Regions from separate parts of the Candidatus Enterococcus mansonii genome, predicted to be linked through region 2. Evidence: a T-box and tRNA genes for the amino acid it is inferred to sense, from the RefSeq annotation. Region 2 holds a T-box; the other holds one or more tRNA genes.
What was found. The T-box of region 2 lies ahead of leuS (leucine--tRNA ligase). A T-box ahead of a tRNA ligase gene usually reads a tRNA of that ligase, here a tRNA-Leu.
Positions count from the first base shown of each region.

Region 1: it encodes a tRNA-Leu, which carries the amino acid that the T-box ahead of leuS (leucine--tRNA ligase) is inferred to sense. The anticodon was not compared.

Region 1 is NZ_NGLE02000001.1:3,180,991-3,193,776, forward strand. It holds gene A5880_RS14915 (pyridoxamine 5'-phosphate oxidase family protein) at 1-295, shown strand, start outside; gene A5880_RS14920 (EVE domain-containing protein) at 321-728, shown strand; gene A5880_RS14925 (ABC transporter permease) at 929-2,152, opposite strand; gene A5880_RS14930 (ABC transporter ATP-binding protein) at 2,168-2,860, opposite strand; gene A5880_RS14935 (efflux RND transporter periplasmic adaptor subunit) at 2,873-3,733, opposite strand; gene A5880_RS14940 (metallophosphoesterase) at 3,899-4,633, shown strand; gene A5880_RS14945 (Tex family protein) at 4,712-6,904, shown strand; gene A5880_RS14950 (SprT family protein) at 6,907-7,392, shown strand; gene A5880_RS14955 (YdcF family protein) at 7,476-8,201, shown strand; tRNA gene A5880_RS14960 (tRNA-Leu) at 8,316-8,398, shown strand; gene A5880_RS14965 (hypothetical protein) at 8,628-8,969, shown strand; gene A5880_RS14970 (DUF2871 domain-containing protein) at 9,185-9,586, opposite strand; gene A5880_RS14975 (glycoside hydrolase family 13 protein) at 9,783-11,435, shown strand; gene A5880_RS14980 (STM3941 family protein) at 11,487-12,008, opposite strand; gene A5880_RS14985 (pyridoxal phosphate-dependent aminotransferase) at 12,190-12,786, shown strand, end outside.
Region 2 is NZ_NGLE02000001.1:2,293,819-2,306,604, reverse strand. It holds gene A5880_RS10705 (fibronectin type III domain-containing protein) at 1-1,958, opposite strand, end outside; gene abc-f (ribosomal protection-like ABC-F family protein) at 2,591-4,198, opposite strand; gene fosX (FosX/FosE/FosI family fosfomycin resistance hydrolase) at 4,621-5,043, opposite strand; gene leuS (leucine--tRNA ligase) at 5,112-7,625, opposite strand; T-box leader at 7,707-7,950, opposite strand; gene A5880_RS10685 (LysM peptidoglycan-binding domain-containing protein) at 8,000-10,102, opposite strand; gene A5880_RS10680 (DUF1700 domain-containing protein) at 10,413-11,069, shown strand; gene A5880_RS10675 (DUF4097 family beta strand repeat-containing protein) at 11,071-12,093, shown strand; gene A5880_RS10670 (phosphatase PAP2 family protein) at 12,238-12,786, shown strand, end outside.

The DNA.
Region 1 (12,786 bases), 890 kb from region 2:
TTTATTTTTCGCCACATTTAAAATGAACGAAAAAATCACAGAATTTGACGAGAACTCTAACGTGGCATTTACGACAATCCCAACGAAAACGACGAATCATGTTCGTGTCCATTACGCACAAGTAAGAAAGAGTGAGTTAACTGTATATGATGTTGCAGAACAATGGATTCAAAAAATACCAAGTTACGAAGAAAACATCAAACACGCAGGCCAGATGTTAATTTTGTACGAAATCCATTTTACTGAAGCTGATGTGGTATTAGGAATGGATAGTAAGGAAACACTACATCTGTAAAATCAGAAAGGAGATAGAAAATAAGATGAATTATTGGATAGGAGTTGCTTCAAAAGATCATGTAGAAATTGGCGTTTCAGGCGGTTTTTGCCAATTATGTCATGGGAAATCAGCACCGCTAAATAAAATGAAAGCAGGAGATTGGCTGATTTATTATGCACCGAAACGAAGTTTGAAAACAAAAGAACCGTGCCAAGAGTTCATTGCTCTAGGTCAGGTCTTATCAGGTGATGCTTATTTGTATGAAATGTCGCCAGGTTTCACTCCTTATCGTAAAAATATTGCATTTTTAAAGAATATTCAATCTGTACCATTAAAAACAGTTTCAACTTTTCCTTTATGGCAGAAATATCGCTCCCGTTTAAGGTTTGGACATTTTCAAATTCCCAAGGAGTTATTTGACTTCGTTGCTTCGAATATGAAGGTGGAATAAAAAAACGTGGGTGGGACATAACTCTTCGAGTCATATCCCACCCACTTGAAATCCGAATAAACGGTGAGAGCAGAAGCAATCACTATCACATCAACTTCTAAGTGCTAAAGCACTAAGAGTTGACGTTGCACAGTACCTACTAGGTTCTAGGGATTAAACACTTCTGTCCCATCCTCGCTTTTTTCTACTATTTTGCCCAATTATTCATAACGCAATGCTTCGATTGGGTCAAGTTTTGCTGCTTTTCTTGCCGGATAAACGCCAAAGAAAATACCAATTGCACTTGAAAAGGCTAAGACAGCAATAATCGAACCTAATGTAAATTGTGGAGTGATGTCTAAAACATTCGCAACGGTCACTGCTAAAAGTGCCCCTAAAGTCAGACCAATCAAGCCGCCAATCAAACATAAGATTACTGACTCTGTTAAAAATTGAAATAAGATATTACTATCCGTTGCGCCCAAGGCCTTTCTTGTTCCGATTTCTCTTGTTCGTTCTGTTACGGAAACTAACATAATATTCATTACGCCAATTCCTCCAACCAGTAAGGCGATAGCCGCAACTGCTGCGATAAAGTTGATAAACAAGCCTAAGACATTGTTCACTTGATCTAGTGCTTGTAAGAAGTTGGTTGCAGTATAGACTTTATCACCGATTGTATTATGACGAACGGACAAAATATTTACGATTTGTTTTGACACAGCATCGATATCATCTTTTGATTTAACAATTACAGTCAAACTAGTAACTTTTGTCGCATCAGGGTTTAAGGCGTTGGCTGTAGGTAGTGGAACTGAAACATACCCCATCATTTCTTCTTCATCGAAAGAGCCTACCATTTTTTCTACAGTACTTTTAGTAACACCAATGATGCGGAGGCTGATTTGTCCTTTTTGTCCACGCAAGTTGATTTTCTCTCCAACCACATTTTCTCGACCGTTGAAAAAATAGCGAGCGGTATCTGCACTGATTACAGCGACTTTACTGCCTTCTGAATACTCGGTGGAATTAAAATAGCGACCGTAAACAATAGCTTTGTCCATTGTTTGATTTGTATACTGCAAATCAGGTGTTCCAGCCATAATCAAGGTTGCTTTTGATTTTTCATTTGTAGCACCAACGGCTTGGATCGATACAGCAGGAGAAAGATGATCGATTTGGGGAATGCTGTCTTTCAATGCTTTGATATCTTTACTCGTAATTTTTTGACTCTCGGTGGCGTCTCGGCTAGTAGAAACAGAAATTGTAGATGCACCTAAATCGCTAAAAGTACCAGTTATTTGAGTTGTTGCGCCATTACCGACAGCTAAAATAGCGATAACCGCAGCGATTCCAATGATGATCCCTAACATAGTCAAAAATGAACGCATTTTATTCGCTAAAATACTATCGATCGCCATTTTAAAACTTTCAATAATTCCCATAAAAGCGGCTCCTTTCTATAATTTTTTTCGCTCGATGACAGGTTGATCATCAATGATTTCGCCATCTTTAAAAGAAACGATTCTTTTAGTGTATTGTGCGACGTCCGGTTCATGTGTCACCATGACAACGGTAGTTCCCGCATCGTTTAAATCTTGAAAAATCTTCATGATTTCTAAGGTTGTTTTTGAGTCTAGATTTCCAGTTGGTTCATCAGCCATTAAAACTGCTGGATCATTTACAATTGCTCTGGCAATTGCGACACGTTGTTTTTGACCACCTGAAATTGCGTTTGGTCTATGAGAAACACGATCAGCTAACCCAACTTTTCTCAAGGCTTCTAACGCACGTTCTTTTCGTTCTTTAGCTGAGATACCAGAATAAACCATAGGCAAAGCGACATTATCTAATAAAGACATACGTGGCATTAAATTAAAGGATTGAAAGACAAAGCCGATTTCTTTATTCCGAACATGGGCACTTTCATTGCTTGTTAAATTCGTTACGTCTTGACCATTTAAATGGTACGTTCCTTCATCAAAATGGTCCAATAATCCAAGAATATTCATCATTGTAGACTTTCCAGATCCGCTGGGTCCCATAATAGAAGTAAACTCACCTTCAGCGATACGGAGGGAAACGTGTTTTAAGGCTTGTAATTCTTCGCCGCCTGTGCGATAGATTTTTACGACATCTTTTAAATCAATCAATTCGTTCACCTTCTATTCTTTGGTTACGTCAGTATTATTTTTAATATCAGAGCTTGGCGAAAGAATAACGGTTTCGCCTTCTTTTAGTCCACTTTTTACTTCGATCAATTTATCAGATTGAATACCTATTTTTATGGTTGTTTCTTTTGCTTGACCGTTTTTGACACTATAAACAATTGGTTCATTTTTGTCATTATACGTTAAAGCTTCAACAGGCAAGGCCAGTACATTTTCTACGGTATTTGTAGTAATATCGACATCCGTATCAAACCCTGCGAATAGATTTTCAGGAGCTTTATCAAATGTTACGATTGCGGCTAAACTTGCGGTAGTACCAGTGGCAGATTGAGTATTTTGAGCAACAGGGTCTTTTTCAGAAATTTTTCCTGAAAATGTTTGATCGCCGTTTGAAATTTCTACTTTCTGATCGACTGAAACAGACGATGCTTCAGAGTTTGATAGCTCTAGTTTGACTTTCAAGGTAGAAAGGTCATCTAATTGAATAGAGGATTTAGCTTGTTGGGTATTTGTATCCGGTTGTTTTGCTTTGATATTTACTTGCGTAATGGTTCCATCAAACCCTGCAACTAATTGTAATCCGTTGTCATAAGTTGCTAGAACTTTATCCTTTTCCACTTTGTCGCCAATGTTAACATTTACTTCGACTACATTTCCAGTGCCTGAAAGAGACTGGCTTTGGTTTGGAATCAAGGTTCCTGTGGTAGAAAGTTTCTCAACAATCGTTTCCTTTTTTACTTCTCCTGTTCTTACGGTTATTGTATTGGATTTACCTGAATTTGTTTGAACGAACAAGAAAATCACAAGTACAACTGCTAGCACTGCAAAAATGGCAAACATTATTTTCTTTTTCATGGATTTCAACTCTTTTCTACTATTTTTATGACATGCTGTCATTTATGCAAGTTTACTCTTTTTTTCATGAAAAGTCTAAGATTAGTTTTAGTGATTAAAGTAATACTAACTATAGATTTCTGCGTTATAATGAGGATAAAGAAATTGAAAAAAGGAGTTGAAGAAATGAAGGAATTTATTTATGCAATCAGTGATATTCATGGAGAGTATGAATTGTTTAATGAGTTAATCCAATATTTTGATCCAACGATGCATCAACTAGTTTTAATTGGTGATTTAAATGACCGCGGACCAAAAACGAAAGAAAGTTTTTTACTCGGAAAAGAATTGGTTGAAAAATACAAGGCAATTTATCTTAGAGGGAATCATGAAGAATATTTTTTACAATTTTTAAATAAACCGGAAGATTGGTTTACTAGTTATGTTCGGAATGGCGGGAAAGAAACGATGGAAAGCTTGCTTCATAAAGGGGCCACCGAAGAATATTCTCCTACTGAAATCGCAATGATGATTCGTAGCCGATACAAAGAGTTGATCGAATTTCTAAAGGAACGTCCATTGTATTTTGAATGGAAGAACTACATATTTGTCCACGCAGGAGTGGACTTAACGAAAAAAGATTGGCATGAAACGAGTTCACATGATTTTATCTGGATCAGAGAAGCTTTTCACACAGGGAAAAACAATACGGGAAAAACGATTGTTTTTGGTCATACAATTACTCCGATGCTTCATGGTGATATGGAAACAACGGATTTATGGCGTTCTGACAACAAGATTGGGATTGATGGAGGTGCTGTTTTTGGTGGTTCTGTTCATGGGGTGATTTTCGATGCTACCGGCATTGTACAAGATATTGAATATCAAAATTTGAACGGACCATGGCGACCTGATTTTTAAGCTTCATTCTCTTCCTATATTTCAAGAGGGAAATATGCTAAAATAAGACAGTATGTTAATGAAAAGAGGTATGTAAATATGGCAGAAGCTTATAACCAAGAAGTAGTTGTTTTACTTCAAAAAGAATTGACTGAATATCGTCCAAATCAGATAACGACAGTGCTGACTTTATTAAATGAAGGCAACACTGTTCCTTTTATTGCTCGTTATCGTAAGGAAATGACTGGAAGTTTAGATGAAGTTCAAATTCGTGAGATTGAAGAACGATATACTTATTTAGGAAACTTAGAAAAACGAAAAGAAGAAGTTTTACGCTTAATCGAAGAACAAGGAAAGCTAACAGACGAGCTAGCTAAATCCATTCAAAAAGCCACAAAAATGCAGCAAGTAGAAGATTTATACCGTCCATATAAGCAAAAACGCCGTACTAAAGCAACGATTGCCAAAGAAAAAGGACTGGAGCCTCTCGCAGAGTGGTTGCTAAGCTTCCCTGCTCAAGCAGATGTAAAGGCAGAAGCTAAAAACTACATGGATGCAGAAAAAGAAGTGGATTCTGTGGAAGCTGCGTTACAAGGAGCACACGAAATCATTGCTGAACGTGTTAGTGATGAACCTAAATTTCGTACATGGATTCGTGATTTTACTTTTAAACATGGACAATATATCAGTACCGTTAAAGATAAAGAAAAGGATGAAAAGTCTGTTTATGAAATGTATTACGATTTTTCAGAACCTGCTAGTAAGATTGTTTCACACAGAGTCTTGGCTACAAATCGTGGAGAAAAAGAAGATATTCTAAAAGTGTCTCTTTTAGTTGAAGAAGAAAAAATAGCGGCTTATTTAGACCGTCAATTGATTGGAAATAACAAGCAATCGCCAACGGCTACTTATGTTGAAACAGCCTATTTAGACAGTTACAAACGTTTTATCGGACCTGCCATCGAACGGGAGATTCGCAATGAATTAACAGAAAAAGCGGACGAACAAGCAATCAATATTTTTGGTGAAAACTTACGTAATTTGCTGTTACAGCCACCATTGAAAGGAAAAGTTGTATTAGGATTTGACCCAGCGTATCGTACTGGATGTAAACTAGCGATTGTGGATGCGACAGGGAAAGTCTTAGCAATCCAAGTAATCTATCCCCACAAACCAGCGTCTGGAGAAAAACGTGCAGCAGCTGGTCCAGCATTTACGAAATTGATTGAAGAATATCAAGTTGAAATGGTTGCAATCGGTAATGGAACTGCAAGTCGTGAATCAGAATTATTTGTTGCTGAACAACTAAAACAAATCAAACGTGATGTGTTTTACGTGATTGTTAATGAAGCTGGTGCATCTGTTTATTCTGCAAGTGATGTTGCACGAGCGGAATTTCCAGACCTACAAGTAGAAGAAAGAAGTGCGGTCAGTATTGCACGACGTTTACAAGATCCTTTAGCCGAGCTTGTAAAAATCGATCCAAAAGCAGTCGGAGTGGGACAATATCAACATGATGTTTCACAAAAACGTTTAGCAGAGCAATTAGATTTTGTTGTTGAAACGGCTGTTAACCAAGTAGGCGTTAATGTGAATACAGCTAGTCCGCAGCTTTTACAACATATTTCAGGCTTAAACAAAACAACCGCACAAAACTTAATGGCTTATCGAGATGAAAATGGCGCATTTACTGCTCGTAATCAAGTGAAAAAAGTACCTCGTTTGGGACCAAAAGCCTACGAACAAGCAATTGGATTTTTACGTATTCCAAATGGAAAAAATATATTAGATAATACAGGGATTCATCCGGAAAGCTACGATGTTGCTAAAGCCATTTTAGCAAAAGCAGCTGTTGAATTAGCTGAACTTGGTACAGCAGAAGCGGCTCAAAAAATTAAAAGCCTATCTTTATCCCAGTTAGAAGCAGATTTAGCAGTTGGAAGTGAGACATTAAAAGATATTATCCAAGCATTAGTTCAACCAGGTCGAGATATGCGTGATGAAATGCCAGCACCTCTTTTAAGAAAAGATGTGTTGTCAATGGAAGATCTAAAACCAGGGATGGAATTGCAAGGTACAGTCCGTAACGTGATTGATTTTGGCGCATTCGTTGATATTGGTGTGAAACAAGACGGCTTAGTGCATATTTCAAAATTAAGTACAAAATTTGTAAAACATCCAACCGATATTGTTGCAGTCGGTGATGTTGTAACTGTTTGGGTAGAAGAGGTAGATACGAAGAAAGGGCGCATCAGTTTGACGATGTTGCCGCAAGTTGAAAGGAAAGATTGATTTTGAGCAGTTTTTCTAATGAAGGAAAACCAGCAAAGATAGAATGGACAGACGACCAATTACAACAATTGGTCGAAGAAATTTCGTTGACTTCTTTTCAAAAAACGTTTAAACATAAAGCTTTTTTTAATCGACGATTGAAAACTACAGGTGGGCGTTATCATTTAAGTTCTCATGATATTGATTTCAATCCGAAAGTTATTGAACGGTATGGCAAAGAAGAACTTGTTAAGGTAATCAAACATGAATTATGCCATTACCATCTACACCTTGAAGGCAAAGGCTATCGACACAAAGATTCAGATTTTAAGCTGTTGTTAAAACAAACAGGCGGCACGCGATATGTTCGACCTTTAGTAGAACAAAAACCGCAATCATATCATCAATATCAATGTGAAAAATGCCAGACCTTGATTTTAAGAAAACGAAGAATCAATACTCACAAGTTTGTTTGCGGTAAGTGCCGTGGCAAGCTTGTGGAACGATAAAATACAAAGATACCGTCGTTTCCTATAATCGAAATGGCGGTATCTTTGTAAGATTGATTATGTAGAAAGTAGGCAGAGTCGAAATGATTGAACAATGGAATGAAGTTCTAGAATATTTAGCAGCAAAAGATGAGCGTACAAAAACCTACGATTTAGTTATTTTAGCAGGAAATAGCCTTCCTTATCTGGCAGATGAATTTATCCAGTTGTATAAACAAAATAAAGCTGCAACCTTTTTACTAGTGGGAGGCAAAGGTCATGCCACTCCTTTTTTAAAGAAAAATTTTCAGAATATGGGAATCAATGTTAGCGATGGTAGTGAAACCGATATGTACTTAGATTATTTTAAACAGAAGTATCATTTAGATTCAGACCTATTTTTAATAGAAAAAGAGTCTACTAACTCTGGTGAAAATGCTCTTTTTTCATTAAATATCATAAAAAAAGCAGGAATAAAGCCTAAAAATGTTTTATTATTACAAGATCCAATTTTGCAAAGAAGAACCAAAGCAACATTTGAAAAAGAATGGCAAGAAATCAATGCTCAATTTATAAATGATGTACCCATCGTTCCTGTTGTAAAATCGATTGATGAAACTGTTCATTTTGAAGATCAACGATTGAATGGACTATGGAATAAAGCTTATTTTCTTTCCCTGGTTTTAGGTGAGATTCCCCGATTAAGAAATGATAAAAACGGATACGGACCTAATGGATGCAATTATATTGGAGCTGTAGAAATTCCAAAATCTGTGGAGCGTGCTTATGAAGAACTTTGTAAGAAGTATGATTTTCGATTGGAGCGATAGTTGAGAGGACATCTCTATAACTAGATTTTAGTGGGCTTTAAATGAAACATTGACAAAAATAAAACAGTATTTTATCATAGGTTGAGGCAGTACAGAATGCTTTAATTTTATATTGCGGTCATGGCGGAATGGCAGACGCGCCAGCTTGAGGGGCTGGTGGGGGCAACCCCGTGGAAGTTCGAGTCTTCTTGGCCGCATGAGTGAACTCTAAACTTTGATGTGAAATCAGGTTTAGGGTTCTTTTTTTTTAATACAAAAACAATCCATGAACTTAAACGTGCATTCCATTCAAATGGAAATTATCAAATGCCTAGAACGTTAAAGATATAAAGAAAATACCTAACTCAGACCAAAGCCGTATTTATTATAGCGGTTAGGTAACATAAACTTAAAGAAGACAAATATTTAGGAGTAGGTGAATACAAAATGGAAGATGATTGGTTAATGAGGCAAGTTAAATTAGTTGGTGAAGGGATAGGACATATCTTAAAAAAACAAAATAATTCATTCGAGTTTGGTGAATTTGAAAATGAGAACGGTGAAACAGTTTCAAGAAAAAAAGCAATTTTGGATTATATAGAATCTGAACAATATGAACAGGCTTTTTTATTGGTCAACTCGTTAAAATATAAGTTATCTGTTTATGATTTTGATAACGCTTCAATTTGGTTCATAAGATGTTTGAACTCTATTAATAAACAAAACCCGGATACTATAGAAATAGACACGATTGAAAGGTATTCAAAAGCGTTGTCTCACTTAATGTAAATAAAAAAACGAGTGTGGGACAAAACTAAAAATCAGTTTTGTTTCACACTCTAAATCCTAATAAACGGTGGACAAAAGCCAGGTTCTTCGGCAATTTCGCAAAAAGCGAGCAATACAAGAAGCGTATTGTTCGATTTTCACTCCAATTGCTCGAGCCTAATCAACTTTTGTCTCAACCTCGTTTTTTGTTTTAGAAAGTATCATAATGACTTGAGCTATTCTTTTACAGCTTTAAACAATACTTGGAAGAAATAAGCTAAGCCTATGGTAATGATAATATGACCCAACCCAGCGATGCCTGAAATGGCTGCAGATTCAGGATATGCTAGCACCTGTAAGATTCCTCGAATAATCATCATTAATAATGTTATTCCTAACCCACTATTATATAGAATATAGAATTTTTTATAGTTTTTCTCCTTCGTTAATTGGAAGTTTTTTTCTAAAAGTAGAACGATTAAGAAAAAGAACATACCTAAAATCAATGTATGTGTATGCAAAACACTAAGTTGTGTTTCACCATCAAATGAATTTAATTTTGTAAACTCACGATAAAACACACCGGAGATTAATCCAAAAATCATATAAAACATACTAACTCTGACTAATTTTTTCATTTTACACCTCTAAATTAATTGTATTTAATCTCTTTAACTATAGCAAAACAAGAGACTAATTTCTACAAATCTGATTTCAGATTAAATAAAAGCAGAGAATAATAAAAAGTAAGAAGAAAATAGGCATTTCAAGTACGTTTTTTCTCCGTATCTTATATAATGAAACGAAAGACGAAGATAAATTGGAGTGATTCGAATGGCAATCAGACGAACATGGTGGAAAGAAGCAGTTGGTTATCAGATTTATCCAAGTAGTTTTATGGATTCAAATGGTGATGGTATTGGTGATTTAAACGGTATTCGCTCCAAACTAGATTATCTTAAAGACCTAGGAATCGGGTTCATTTGGATTACTCCTATTTATGAGTCGCCCAATGTGGACAATGGTTATGACATTAGTGATTATCAAAACATTTTAAAGACATTTGGAACGATGGAAGAGTTTGATTTGTTGGTGGAAGAAGCTCATGTGTTAGGAATTAAGGTTATTATGGATTTAGTTATCAACCATACTTCTAATCAGCACCCATGGTTTTTAGAGTCAAGGTCTTCTGTAAAAGATGATTACAGAGATTATTATATTTGGGCAGATGGTAAAATTGATGGGCCGCCCAATGACTGGGTTTCAATTTTTGGTGGTTCTGCTTGGGAATATGATGAAACAACCAAACAATACTACCTTCATGTTTTTGCCAAAGAACAACCAGATTTAAATTGGGAAAATCCACGAGTCAAAAGAGAGCTTTTTTCAATGATCAATTGGTGGTTGGATAAGGGAATTGATGGTTTTCGAGTGGATGCCATTTCCCATATAAAAAAAGCAACATTTGAAACACCAGTAGCTGATGATCCATTTGCTGTGTTTAAAAATGTTCAAGGAATCGAAACGCATTTAGAGGAATTACGGGATGTTCTTAAAGCGCGTGATATTTTAACAGTTGGTGAAGCAAATGGTGTAAGTGCACAAGAAGCCCATCAGTGGGTAGGTGAAGAAGAGGGCTATTTTAATATGTTATTTGAGTTTGATCATATTTCACTTTGGAATAAAGAAGAGCAAGAAACGTTGGATGTTGTTCATTTTAAACAGGCCATCACCTCTTGGCAAAAGGCTCTAGCTGATGGAAAAGGCTGGAATGCTCTATATATGGAAAATCATGATATTCCTCGTTCGGTCTCTAACTTTGGTAGCGAAGAAACAGTCTTTTGGAAAGCTTCAGCTAAAGCATTAGCGCTAACCTTTCTTTTATTACAAGGCACTCCTTTTATTTATCAAGGACAAGAAATCGGGATGACGAATATGCCTTTTCGCTCAATTGAAGATATAGATGCTGTGGATACTAAAAATTTTTATTATGAAATGATTCATACTGGTATCAATCCAGAAAAGGCGATGGATGTCGTTCGTAGAACTGCCAGAGATAATTCTAGAACGCCAATGCAGTGGACAGCAGAAGAGTATGCAGGATTTTCAAAGAGAAAACCTTGGATGGTTATAAATCCAAACAAGTACGAAATTAATGTATTAGATGAATTAGCGGACTCAGATTCTGTGTTGAATTTTTATAAAAAAGTGATTCGACTAAGAGCACAAAATGAAGCACTGATTTATGGAAGTTATAAGTTGTATTTGCCAGAACATCCGCAATTGTTTGTGTATGGGCGTAGGTTAGAAGAAGAACGTTTTGTTATTATCATCAATTTGTCAAAAGAGTTTGCTTCGTCTGATCTGCCAGAAAATGTGTATATTGAAGACTGGGAATTGCAATTATGTAATTTAAGCAATCACACCATCCATCAACATACGATTTTTGCTCCATATGAAGCAAGAGTGTATAAATATAAGAAATAACTAATAGTATAAAAGAACAGCTTTTATTTTGAAGCTGTTCTTTTATATAAACTAAGCGTCAATAAATAGCAGCATTCGTTCAAGCAATTCTTCTAACGAAACGTCTTTTGCATTTTGGAGGTTGATATTTATTTCATTTGAGCCTAGCTTCAAGTTTGCTTGAACACTTTTACGGATGAGTGGGCTTAAAGAAGCTAAGAACTCTTCTCTATTTTTTAGTTTAACCGAAATAAATTCTTGCCCAACGATATTGAAAAGTGCTATATCTACAACATCTTTCCAAGGAATCAGTAGATCTTTAGTAGCAATCGCACTAGAATAATCGTAAAAACCATCCGCTGTTAAAACTACCACCTTTTTTCCAATAAAGAATTGTTTTATAAAATAATATAAACAAAAGCCAAAAAATAAAAATCCTACTATTCCTACAATTTTAAAAATGTATGGGGAGGTCCGCAAGTCAACAGTTCTGTGAAAAAGTAAAAAAGCCGATCCTCCAGTCATAATAATAGATAAAAAAATCAATAAAAGCTGCTTACCTTTACTTTGATACACAATAAAATCTTTGTTCATAACCCTCTCTCCTTCATTAACCTCTACAATAGTTTAGCATAATTTTCTGATAATTGACTTTAAAAAAAGAAAAATCGAAATAGAGTAGAAAGTTTTTTAGAAAATTGCCAATTTTTGATTGCTTTTTTTTTCTGAGTGGCGTAACTTTAAAGATATAAATTTTGAAAATGAGGGATACAGTATGAGAAATTTTGAGAAATCCAGCAAACTTGATGGTGTAAGTTATGATGTACGTGGTCCGGTTTTAGAAGAAGCTGACAGAATGCAAGAAGAAGGCATTCGTATTTTAAAACTTAATACTGGAAATCCCGCCCCGTTTGGTTTTGATGCACCAAATGAAGTGGTGCGTGATATGATTATGAATGTACGTAACTCAGAAGGTTATTCTGATTCAAAAGGTATTTTTTCTGCTCGCAAAGCAATTGAACAATATTGCCAAGTAAAAGGTTTTCCTAATGTGACAATCAACGACATTTATACGGGCAATGGTGTTAGTGAGCTGATTACAATGTGTATGCAAGGATTATTAAACAATGGGGATGAAGTGTTGGTCCCAATGCCTGATTATCCATTATGGACAGCTTCAGTCTCATTGGCTGGTGGAAATCCTGTTCATTATATTTGCGACGAACAAGCAGAGTGGAATCCAGATATTGATGATATTAAAGCAAAAGTTACTGCAAATACAAAAGCAATTGTGTTGATTAACCCAAATAATCCGACAGGTGCATTGTACCCTAAAGAGATTTTAGAGCAGATCGTTGAAATCGCTAGACAA
Region 2 (12,786 bases):
TCTTCGCCATTCGTATAGTCTGTCCATTTCCCTGTATCACTTGCCAACTCACCGCTTACGATTGCTGAAGTTGTTGTGACATTGGCTTTCATTTTTTCCAACTGAGGTTTTGTAGCAAAGAGTGATACATCAGAAAATTCGCTCTCTCCTGCTTGATTGATGACAACCATTTGAGCCCAATAATTAGTGTTGGGATTCAAGCCATCCACAGTTACATGGTAATATGAATTAAGGCTTGTATTTTCTTGCTCTTCAAAGGAATCTAATGTAACAATGTGTTTTGCTTTTCTTAAATCATTTATATCTTGTTTATCAGTAAACAAGAAAAATTTCACTTCCAAAGCAGAACTTCCATTATTGACCGATGAGCCATAGAGGGAAACAGACATGTCATTATTTGCTGCAGCAATTAATGTTAACTGATCAGGAATATCAATAAACTCACTAAACACAATTTTTTGAGAATTTTTCAACGCCTGGATCTCTTGAGCAGAAAAAGGATTTATCGAATCTACCACATTCGTAAAGTTGGTTCCTTGAACGCTTAACTCCGAGGCTTCTTTAAAAATTTCTCTTGTTGGCGTAGTATTTGTTTTATTGGAAAACGTTTCTATTTTCTGTAAATAGTTGCTTGAAAAAGCTAAATTTTTCACACCAGTTCCACCATTTAACCCCAAAGTTCCAAGACTGTTACTAGAAAATGAGACTTTTTTCGACTTAGTCATATTAACAGCAAAGGAACTGCTGGTTGCTGTGGAAAATGCTGTGCCGCTTGCAACATCAATCGAAACATCTGCGTGCTCTCCAATATTCATACCACCTTTAGCTGTGTTTAAATTGATTGGCAAAGGCAATGTAAAATTCACTTGAGACTGCTCTTGAAAATCAAAGTTCACAGGTTGAGTAAGATTATTACCAAAAAAACGATTTTTTGTGCTAGTTGTAGCAAGCGTCACTTTGTCCAAATTGAAAATACCGTTTTTTTCTACAATATAACTTGGCGCAAATGTGCCATACATCACATTCCCATTCGTCTGAACATCTAATCTAGCATTTTCTCTTACTACGATTTGTGATGTTCTTGCATGGGGATTACCTGCTGCAATACCAGCCGACCAGATAAAAGCATCGGTTGTTCCGGAATGTTTAATTGAAGTTTGACCGCTTTGAATCTCAACATAATTGATTTCTGCCCATTCTTGGGAATATGTATTTGTCCCTCTTTGATCGATCGTATTTTGACCTCTCATGATGACGGATCCGTCTATGTTATAAATCATTTGTCCATTTGTTGAATAGTAATCGACGTTATCGAAAATAAATGTCATGTTCGCAGCTGTTATTCCCGTCACTACACCGTAAAATCCATCTGCACCAGACCCATCACTATTTCCAAATTGTGTATTGCGAATCTCAATAACTGCATTTGTTTCATTCACATAAAAACCGCTAGCTGCAACGCCTGCTTTATTGTATGTAATAATATGACCCCCACCGTCAATGATCACATTGTTTTTAAGTTTATATCCTGCTGAACCTAAATTTATATTATTTGTTAAACGAAATTTGAGCTTTTCGTTATCTTTTAAATACTCCATCAATGTTTCTGCAGAGTCCACTAACCAAAAACCTTCTGCATCTTGTCTATCATCTATTTTTAATATATTTTTATTATTTATTTCTACTTTATCTTGTTCATTCAATTCAATTTTATCAATATTTTCTGTTGTTTTTTCACTTTCTTCGCTCTCTTGTTCTTCGCTAGTAGCTGTTGATGAATCAGATAATTCAGCATCGGTCGTCTCTGTTGATTCTAGTATGGTTTCTTGTTCTGATGAACTAATAGATTCCGTAGTATCTTCTTCCAATTGCTTTATTTCCAAGGCATACGACCAATCATTTGGAAAAATCATCACGATGATCACACAGAGAAAAAGCAAACGAATATTTTTTTTCATGACAGGCCTCCCCTACTTTTTTATCAAATGCAAAAAACAATTTATCTATCTCTGTATTTTATTGTATTGTAATTCCCGATCAATTTCAATTTAATAACATTAGTTTTTTATTATTTATATATTTATTTTATAGTTCTAAGTAATTTTTTTTACTCTTTATATAAAAAAATCCACCGTAATAAAGTATTTTCAGCGTGCATCCAAAATATTAAGTTTTTCTTAAGGCAAGTCTTTTTCCTATGCTTTTTTTTAATTTTATGGCAAAGAAAATGATTTACTTACTTATATCATCCCTCTCTTTCAACAAAAAATAGCGTTACTGAGAATGAGACAACAGTGCCTAGCTCCGAAAAATAAGAAGGCATTCACGAAAATTATTTTTCAAATTTTTATTCATTTCAGCTTTTTTTTCGAAACCTTCAACGCTTAGTGCTTTAGCGCTTAAAATTTGATATGATCGAAACAGAGCGTAGTAGCTGCTTTTTCTCGCCGATTATTCAGGTTTCAAAGGTCAGAGATATAGCTTTTAGAGTTATATCTCTGACCCAGCAACCTGAAAATCAAATAAACGGTAGGAGCAAAATCAACTCCTTCGGAAATAACTACGTTAATTCTACTCCGAACTCTACATTTTATTTAACTATCTCTAAATAGTTCCCTGTTCTTTTCATAATGTGATGTTGTTCAACAATTAAAAAGCTATCAAACATTTTTTCTAAAAAAAATCGGTCATGAGAAACAACTAGCAGCGTTCCTTTAAACTCTGTTAACATTTCCTCAATCTCTTCCCTGGTTTCAATATCCAAATGATTAGTCGGTTCATCTAGAAGTAGAAAATTTACTTTCTTATGCATTAATTTCGCTAATTCTAAACGAATTTTTTCTCCACCACTTAAGAAACGAACTTGCTTCGTCACATCTTCTCTATAAAATGAATACTTCGCCAAAACACGTCTACTTTCTTGCTCAATTAAAGAACAAGCTTGGCTAAATTCTTGTAAAACAGTTTGTTTAGGGTGCTCATACTGAATGATTTGAGGTAAATAACCAATGTGTAAATTTGTTCCTCTTTTAATTTCACCGCTGTCAATTTGTTCTAGTTCTAAAACTAACTTTAACAACGTACTTTTCCCTACTCCATTCTCTCCTATAATCGCTGAGTGGTCTTTCCAAAAGAGAGAAAAACTTGCTTGTTCAAATAAAGGTTGCCCCTCATAACTTTTACTCACTTTTTCAAATTGAAGTACTTCTTTCCCTGAGCGATCAGTTTCTTTGAATGTTACTCTTCGTTTATTTGTTTCCTCTTTAGGTTTAGGGATTCTCTGGATTTTTTCTAATCTTTTTTCAAGTTCCTTAGCTTTTTTGAAAAATTTTTCATTATCCCCTTCATGTCCCCATTGCCTAAAACGGCGGATGGCTAGTTTTATTTTTTGAATTTCTTTTTGCTGCGCAGTAAAATCTTTTCTCAACTTCTCAAGTTGCTCTTCTTTTTGTTTTTTATAAGAAGAATAATTTCCTTTATATTCTAATAAATGGCCATCCTCTACTTCTACAATCTTTTCTACTGTACGATCTAAAAATAGACGATCATGGGAGACGATTAAATAGGCCATTTTTTCGTGTGATAAATATCCTTCAAGCCAAGCGATTCTTTTAGTATCCAAATGATTGGTCGGTTCATCCAATAATAAAAGGTCATTTTCTTGTAGTAAAATTCTTGCTAATGCGACAATCGTCTGCTCACCACCACTTAAGTCTAAAAGACTTTTCGATAGTAAATGATTGATTGATAAACCATTAGTTATCATTTCTAATCTATTCTCTACTTCATAACCGCCAGCTTGCAAAAATTCTTCCTGTTTTTGACCATATCGAAGCAGCACATTTTCTAAAAAACACTCTGGATCACTCATTTTCTTTTCTAAGTACGTTAGTTGTTTTTGAATTTCATTCGTCTGTACAAACGTTTCTAATAAATACTCTTTTACACATTGTTCTGTTGCTTTTGGTATCTGTGCCAGATAACCAATACGCCCGTTCTTTTTACAACTAATCGTTCCTGAATCAACGCTTTCTATTCCCATAATCATTTTTAAGAGCGTTGATTTTCCAGAACCATTTGTACCAATCAATCCAATTTTCTCTCCTTTATTTATTTGTAAATCTACTTCTTCAAAAAGTGGCATACTTCCGTAATTTTTTGATATTTTTTTTAATTGTAAAATCATTCTTTTCCTCATTTCTGCCATCCAAGCAGATTTATATAAATGAGTATTGTCATTTTCAGTTACTAGCTTGTCTTTAATTTTAAGGTACGCAAAAAAAGCTGAACATGAATCCTTGTCCAACCTTCATTATTTACACTAGCACAACATTTCCTATGTCCTCTATCATCGTTCTATCAAAAGACATGTAGTATAGAAATGTGTTATTTTATAACTAACTATTTTTAAGTAAATAAGCCTGAATGGTCTGTTTTATTCAATTAATTATCCATTTTTAGACACACTTGTCCCTTGGAATAAAAAATTGGAAATTATAACATGACAAAAAGCGAGATACGCCATCACATATGAAAAGCTAAACGTTATTTTTGACATGTTGACCATTGTACTTATTCACCACCTTTGCTGTTTTTTTCATTGTAACATGATACTTCAAATTACGCAAAATCAGGTTGTTTCTTTTCTTTCTGGTAATGCTCTAATCGTTCTTCTAACGTACCTGTATGCAATTCAAACAGGTGATTATCAAAATCATAGAAATAGATCGAATTGGCTTCACCTTTTGCACGTGTACGTCCTTTTTTTATCTCTAATCCTAGACCTTGAATTCTCTCCACATATGCATCGTACGCTTCTTCTTCTATTTTAAACGCAATATGATTATAGGTTTTCGTTGGTAATGATTCCCCCTCCATGATTGCTATCCATAAACCATCTAGCACGAAAAATTTTTCTTTCGCTAGTGAAAAAGTATCCGAACCGCTTGAATAAACTTCTTTAGCATTAAAAATTTTTTCAAAAAACAATGTGGCTTTCTGTAAATCATGAACGATAAACGTCATATGGCTAATTGTTTTCATTCATAACTCCTTTCTAAAGCAAAAAAGACAGCAATGCACCTGATGTCGCTGCTGTCTTTTTTCATTTGCTAATTTGCTACGATATTTACTAATTTTTCTGGAACAACAATCACTTTTCTTACTGTTTTTCCATCAATAAATGATTGAATTTCTTCTGTTGCTAAAGCTTTTTCTTCTAATTCGTCTTTGCTCAATCCACGAGCAACCTTAACTTTGGCTCTAACTTTTCCATTCACTTGGAAAACCACTTCAACTTCGTCTTCAACAAGTGCAGACTCATCAAATGTTGGCCAAGGAACATTCGTCAAGCTTTCTTCATTTCCTAAGATCGCCCACAGTTCTTCTCCAATATGAGGTGCAATCGGCGCTAACAATTGAACAAAACCTTCAATATATTCGTAAGGCAACACATCTACTTTATTTGCTTCATTAACAAATACCATTAATTGAGAAATTGCTGTATTAAAATGGAGATTTTCCATATCTTCAGTGACTTTTTTTACTGTTTGGTTGTAAACTTTGGTTAAGCGTCCATCGTTGACTGTCGTAATTCGATCACGCATTTTATCATTTTCATCTACAATTAATCGCCAAACACGGTCTAAGAATTTACGACTTCCTTCAAGACCATTTTCACTCCAAGCAATGGAAGCATCTAAAGGTCCCATGAACATTTCATACATTCTTAGTGTATCTGCACCATATTTTTCAATAACATCATCTGGATTTACAACATTCTTCAGAGATTTACTCATTTTCGCTGGTGCTTCTTCTAGTTCTTCGCCTGTTTCAGTACTTACCCAAGCGCCATCACGTTTTTCTACAAGATTAGTCGGAACCAGTACCCCTCGACTGTCACGGAAACTTTGACCTAAAATCATACCTTGATTGTACAGTTTTTGATACGGTTCTTTAGTTGGTACAACACCGATATCATATAAGAATTTATGCCAGAATCGAGCGTATAACAAGTGTAAAACTGCATGTTCTGCTCCACCAATATAAATATCCACTGGTAACCAGCGCTCTAATTTTTCGTAATTAGCAAGTTCGTTTTTGTTATGAGGGTCAATATAACGCAGGTGATACCATGAGCTTCCCGCCCATTGCGGCATTGTGTTGGTTTCCCGCTTCCCTTTTTTCCCTGTTTCAGGGTCAACAACATTGATCCATTCGGTAATATTGGCAAGTGGGGATTCTCCTGTACCACTTGGCTTGATGTCATCTGTTTTAGGTAGCGTCAATGGCAAGTCTTTTTCTGGAACTGTTGTGGTTGTGCCATCTTCCCAGTGAATCACAGGGATTGGTTCTCCCCAATAACGTTGACGTGAAAATAGCCAATCGCGAAGACGGTAACTAACTTCTTTTTTCCCTACGCCTTTTTCTTCTAACCAAACATTTATTTTAGAAATTGCCTCTTCTTTGTTCAATCCATTTAAAAAGTCAGAATTGATGTGCGATCCATCACCTGTGAAAGGAGCTTTTTCAACATCTCCGCCTTCTAAGACTGGAATAATTTCAATATTAAATGCTTTAGCAAATTCGTAATCTCTCTCGTCATGAGCGGGAACTGCCATAATTGCCCCTGTTCCATAAGAAGCTAAGACATAATCGGCGATCCAAATCGGAACTTCTGCTCCATTAACAGGGTTTATTGCATACGTACCTGTAAAGACACCTGTTTTTTCTTTCGCTAAATCCGTACGATTTAAATCAGATTTTTTAGAAGCGGCATCAATATAGGCTTCTACAGCTTCTTTTTGTTCTGGTGTAGTAATTTTTTTAACTAATTCTAGTTCTGGTGCTAAAACTGTATACGTCGCTCCAAATAACGTGTCTGGACGAGTAGTGAACACGGTAAAGGTTTCTTGTGTTCCAGCTACCTCAAAAGTCACATTCGCTCCTTCTGAACGACCAATCCAATTGCGTTGCATATCTTTAATATTTTCTGGCCAATCGACTAACTCTAGATCATCCAATAAACGATCTGCATATGCAGTGATTTTCAACATCCATTGGCGCATTGGTTTTCTGACAACGTCATAGCCGCCACGTTCACTTTTACCATCAATCACTTCTTCATTTGAAATAACAGTTCCTAGCTCGGGTACCCAGTTAACGGCAACTTCTGCTTCATAGGCTAATCCGTGTTCATATAATTTTGTAAAAATCCATTGTGTCCATTTATAATACTCTGGATCAGTTGTGTTAATCTCTCGATTCCAATCATAGCTAAAACCTAGTGAGTTGATTTGGCGTTTAAATGTTTCGATATTTTTTTTCGTGAATTCAGCTGGATCATTTCCTGTATCTAAAGCGTATTGTTCTGCGGGCAAACCAAATGCATCCCACCCCATTGGATGTAACACGCTATACCCTTGACTTCTTTTCATTCGAGACAAGATATCCGTTGCTGTATACCCTTCTGGATGCCCAACATGCAATCCTTGTCCAGATGGATAGGGAAACATATCTAGCGCATAAAATTTCTTTTTACTAGAGTCGTCGCGAGTAATAAAACTGTTATGCTTCGCCCAATATTTTTGCCATTTTTTTTCGATTTTCTTGTGATCGTAGCTCACTCTATTCTCCTCCTGTTTAACTAAGTTTTGTTATCATTGACTGTTGCTCTGCACTAAAAAACGTCCTACAGGAAATCGTTCCTATAGGACGTGTGACATGCAACGTGGTACCACCTAAATTTGCTTGTATAACTACAAGCCTCAACGCTGTAACGGTCGTCACCGATTTTACTTACTAAATAACGAGATGTATCTTGTTCATACTCTCAATCATTATTCAGTAAAATAACTCAAAGGCGAGTTCGAAAGCTTCTGTGCGTATTTTCACCATCCATACGCTCTCTAAAACATGGTTCTTTCTACTATTCCTTCTCACTGTTGTTCTATCTGTTGTGATATCATACTACCAAATTTCGGTGATAATATCAATCGTTTTATTTTACTTTCAATGATTGACCTACGTAGATAATATCTCCAGATAAGCCATTCCATTGCTTGATTTGTTGGATACTTGTTCCATATTTTTGAGCAAGCCCCCACAATGTATCGCCGCTTTTCACTTTATGGCTGCCATTAGTTTGGCTATTGCCTTGGTTGTTAGAAGACGCATTTGATCCTGTTGAACCACCTTGTCCCTTTTTGACAATCAATCGTTGACCTGGGTAAATAATATCGCCACTCAAACTGTTCCACTGGCGTAAATTCGCTACACTTGTCCCATGTGCGCTAGCTATCGCCCATAAAGAGTCGCCTGCTTTTACTGTATAATATCCAGTAGCCGCTCCAGAATTATTGGAACCACCTGTGCTTCCCGTTGAACCATTATTAGTGCTTCCTGCATTTCCAGAACCTGCATTCCCACCTTTTTTAACAATCAAACGTTGGCCTGGATAAATAATATCTCCATTTAGATTATTCCACTGACGTAAATTGGCAATACTTACACCATTTGCATTCGCTATTGCCCAAAGAGAATCGCCTGCTTTTACTGTATAGTATGTGCTTGCTGCCCCATTATTGTTAGAGCCTCCGGTGTTTCCTGTTGAACCGCCAGTATTTCCACCGGTATTTCCAGAACTCGTACCGCCGCCTTTTTTAACAATTAAACGTTGACCTGGGTAAATAATGTCTCCACTTAAATTGTTCCATTGACGTAAGTTCGCAATGCTTACACCGTTTGCATTCGCTATTGCCCATAACGAATCTCCAGCTTTTACTGTATAATAAGAATCTGTTGTTCCTGTATTATTAGAACCACCCGTATTACCTGTTGAACCGCCAGTATTTCCTCCAGTTCCTCCGCCAGTGTTTCCACCGGTATTTCCAGAACCTTTACCGACAATCAGTTTTTGTCCTACATAAATCATATCACTTGAAAGGTTGTTCCAACTTTTGATATTCGCAATAGACGTACCGTATTTAGAAGCCAATGCCCATAAGCTATCGCCTGCTTTTACAGTATGAATCACATCTTGGGCGTTTGTTCCCCCACCAGTGTTTGCTCCAGTATTCCCACCAGTATTGCCTCCACCAGTGTTTCCTCCGGTACTTCCACCTCCAGATGAAGGTGTGTCATATTGTGTCAATCCGTATGTTGCGATAATATTGTTTAGCTTGGGACCGTAATTAGGATCAGTTGCATAGCGACCTGTTAGCCAAGCCGTTGCATCTCGGTATGAATTGGTATTGCTTTTCCATGTACCAGAATAAAAATAAACACCTGCTTGGAAAGAAGTATTTTTTAAAACATAGGCATTATCATAAAAAGACTCTAAATGAGAAGGGTATTTTCTAAATGCTGCTGTTACCATAACATTCTGTCCATTAATCACTTCCCATGTTTTCATATAAACAGATTGTCCTTGGTAACTTCCTTTAATCCCAAATAAATTATGGTTTGGCGATGCAGCAAGCATGCTTCTTCCCCAGTCACTTTCTAAAATTGCTTGGGCGATCATTACAGAAGCGTATAAATCATTTTCAGCTGCCGCTGTTCGCGCATGCTCGGCAATCTCCGCTATAAAAGCACTGGGGCTGATACTTCTAGAGCGCATTGAAAATGAATCTAGTGCAGAACGCATCGAAAGATCTGGTGTTTTTACTTCTTCTTTTTCAGAAGTAGTAGAATCTGTTGTTGTCTCAGTTGTTTCAGGTACTTCTGTACTTTGTGTTGTTTCTGATGTATTTAATTCTGATGAACCTTGTGTTTCAGACGTATTCTCGCTAGAAGTCGTCTCTGACTCTGCTGTTGTCGTTTGAGTCTCTTGTGTCATCGAATCGTTAGTGTCAGCCGTTGTTGCTTGTTTTGGTTCGGCTTGTGTATGTGTAGGTACTTCTGTATCTGAGAAACTAATTTGAGCACTTTGCGTCTGGTCTTCTGAGGCTTCAGCAATTTTGGGCGCTGCAATGGGTGCTGCTATCGATGAAACAACAATTGCTGAGCTAAGTACTGTGGTTCCTTTTCGCAACTGTTCATTGGCCAGCTTGTTCTGTTCAGCTTTCCTCCGCTCTTTCCTCGATGTTTTATGCTTATACATATTATGTCCTCCAAATTTTCTAAAAAACTGTATCTTAGATTATATTATACCCTTTTTTCAAAGGAAATAGAAATATTTTTTAATTTATTTTCGTAGAACACACAACTTTTTTTGTAATATTTTTCTTTCTTTGTCGTTTTTTTTTAACTTAAAATAATGTTTAATCCTTCACTTTTTAATCCCTAGGTCTAAAGACCGATGTCTCTCTTTACCTTAGGCTGATTTTTCTCTGAAGCCCTTGTTATTATTTCCAAAAATATTTATAGTGGAGTAGAAGCAACAAGTACGTATTATGAAAAGAGGGGAAAAAATGAACAAAGAACACTTTTTAATTGAGTTAAAAATCTACTTAAAGCCTCTTTCTAACCAGCAACAAACATTTGTCTTAGATAAATATGACGCTATTTTTACTGAGCGATTAGCTGGTGGGGAGACCGAGGAACAAATCGCCAAAAGTTTAGGCAAACCGAGAAGTATTGCGGAAGAAATTTTGCAAGAATTTGACATCACTGTTCCTGAAAAAAAACTTGAACGAGATGGCTGGCAAGAAATCCAACCAACTGTCGACAGCAATTATTACTATGATGACTCATCTGAGCATCCTTATGACCCATCTTATCAATCTTATGAACGACCTAGACGCAGTACCTTTGCCCGTTTATGTCAAGTTTTCGGTATTCTTTCGCTGAACTTTTTACTTATGTTTTGGGTCATTTTTTCAATTATTATGTTTTTCTTTTCTGGGTGGTTAGCGGCCGTTTTATTCTTGCTTTCACCAATTCTAGGTGGTTTTTCCGTTATTGCTGGCTTAAATGATGGAACGATGTTTCAATTATTTGTTAGCATTTTTCTCTTTGGTGCTGGGATAATCGGATTACTCATTCTGACACCATTGACAAAAGCTTTCGCCAAAATCCTGCGTCGTTACGCACAATGGAATTTACGCGTTTTAAGAGGAGATATTTAATATGAAAAAAACAACAGCTTTCTTTTTAAGCGTGGCTATTATTTGTATGATCATTGGTGGCATTGGTAGTGCTACATTTTTTAGACGAGCCGAACAGTCAATGACTAAACAAACAATGAAAACTTATGATATAAAAGATAAAAAAAATACAAAAGAAATTCATCTTAACCTTTCTGGAAATGCAGATTTTTATATTTTAACTGAAAGTTCAAATAAAGTGGTTATGAACACTCGTAGTTCGAAACCAATTTCTATTGAGAGTTCTTTGGATGTTAAAGAAAAAAATGATCAATTAACTATCTCTGCAAATAGCAATCGTAAGAAAATGGAATTAGATGGATTAAAATTCGATATTTTTGACCGTGGTTCAGCAGTTAATTTAACAATTCCTGACACCGTTGAACGTCTAATCATTGATGGTAAATCAAGTGGTGATATTCATCTTTCAAATGTTACTACAAAAAAAATAGACGTGGCGATGAACAATGCTGATGTTAATGCAAATACGATCAACACAGAAAAACTAACTATTGAAACGCAAAATGGCGACATTCATGTAAAGAATGATATTCGTGCCGATGAAGCAACGTTTAAAACAGCTAATGGTGATATCCAAATCAACAATTTCACTTCATCTGACTGGTCAGTATATAGTTCTTCTGGCGATATTTCTTTATACACAGTGAAAGGAACTTCTAAAATAGAAACGGTCAATGGCGATATTGAAGCAAACAATTTAAAAGGAGACGTTTCAGTGAAAAGTGTTAATGGTCAATTTTCACTATCAGGTACTGACATGCCTAAAAAATTATCTGTGGAATCTCAACAGGGGGATATTCAGTTAAATACCGAAGAAATCTTATATGATGTCTCTATCAAAACGAAAACAACATTAGGCGATAGTACGATTTTTGGAAAAGAGCGTTCTTCATATAAAAAAGGGAAAGAAAAAAAATCATTTGAATTAAAAAGTAATTCAGGGGATATCTCAGTTGATGGTCCATCAGATGGTGACGATGATTAATTCCCCCATGCTTACATTTAAAGAGTTTGAAGGAGCCTCACTTTTTGAGTGGCTCTTCAAACTCTATTTTTTGTAGGAACAACAGATGTGTTCTCTATTATTTGATGCTATAATAAGTGAGACTTCTCTCAGAAAGGATTATTCATGAAAAATAAATTATATTATCAATTTGCAGGCAGCTGTTTTTTAGTTGTCTTTATGTTTTTAGGGTATGTGGTTCGTTTTTATCCAGCGTGGTTGCATCGTTTCGATCAAACAATCACAGAGATTGTCAGAACTCCGTATCCAACCGCAAACTCATTTTTTATTTGGTATACTAAATTCGCTGATCCTTTGACGATCGGTATTTTGGCGCTGGCTATCGCGTTCATCTTTTTTAGAGGCAAATATTATGCTGAAACACTTTGGCTCGTGATTAATACAGCTTTGATTGCTGGTGTAGCCAACCCTTTGATTAAATTGTTATTTATGCGCCAACGTCCAACACTTCAACATTTAGTTACTGAACATAGCTATAGTTTTCCAAGTGGGCATTCTACCGGAAGCTTGTTATTATACGGAACGATTATGTTTTTATTACCACAATTTATCAAACAAAAAAAGATTTGCCTATTTTTACAAATCGTATTAGGTGTCGTTATCGTCTTGATCGGTATCAGCCGAATTTATCTGGGTGTTCATTTCCCTAGTGAT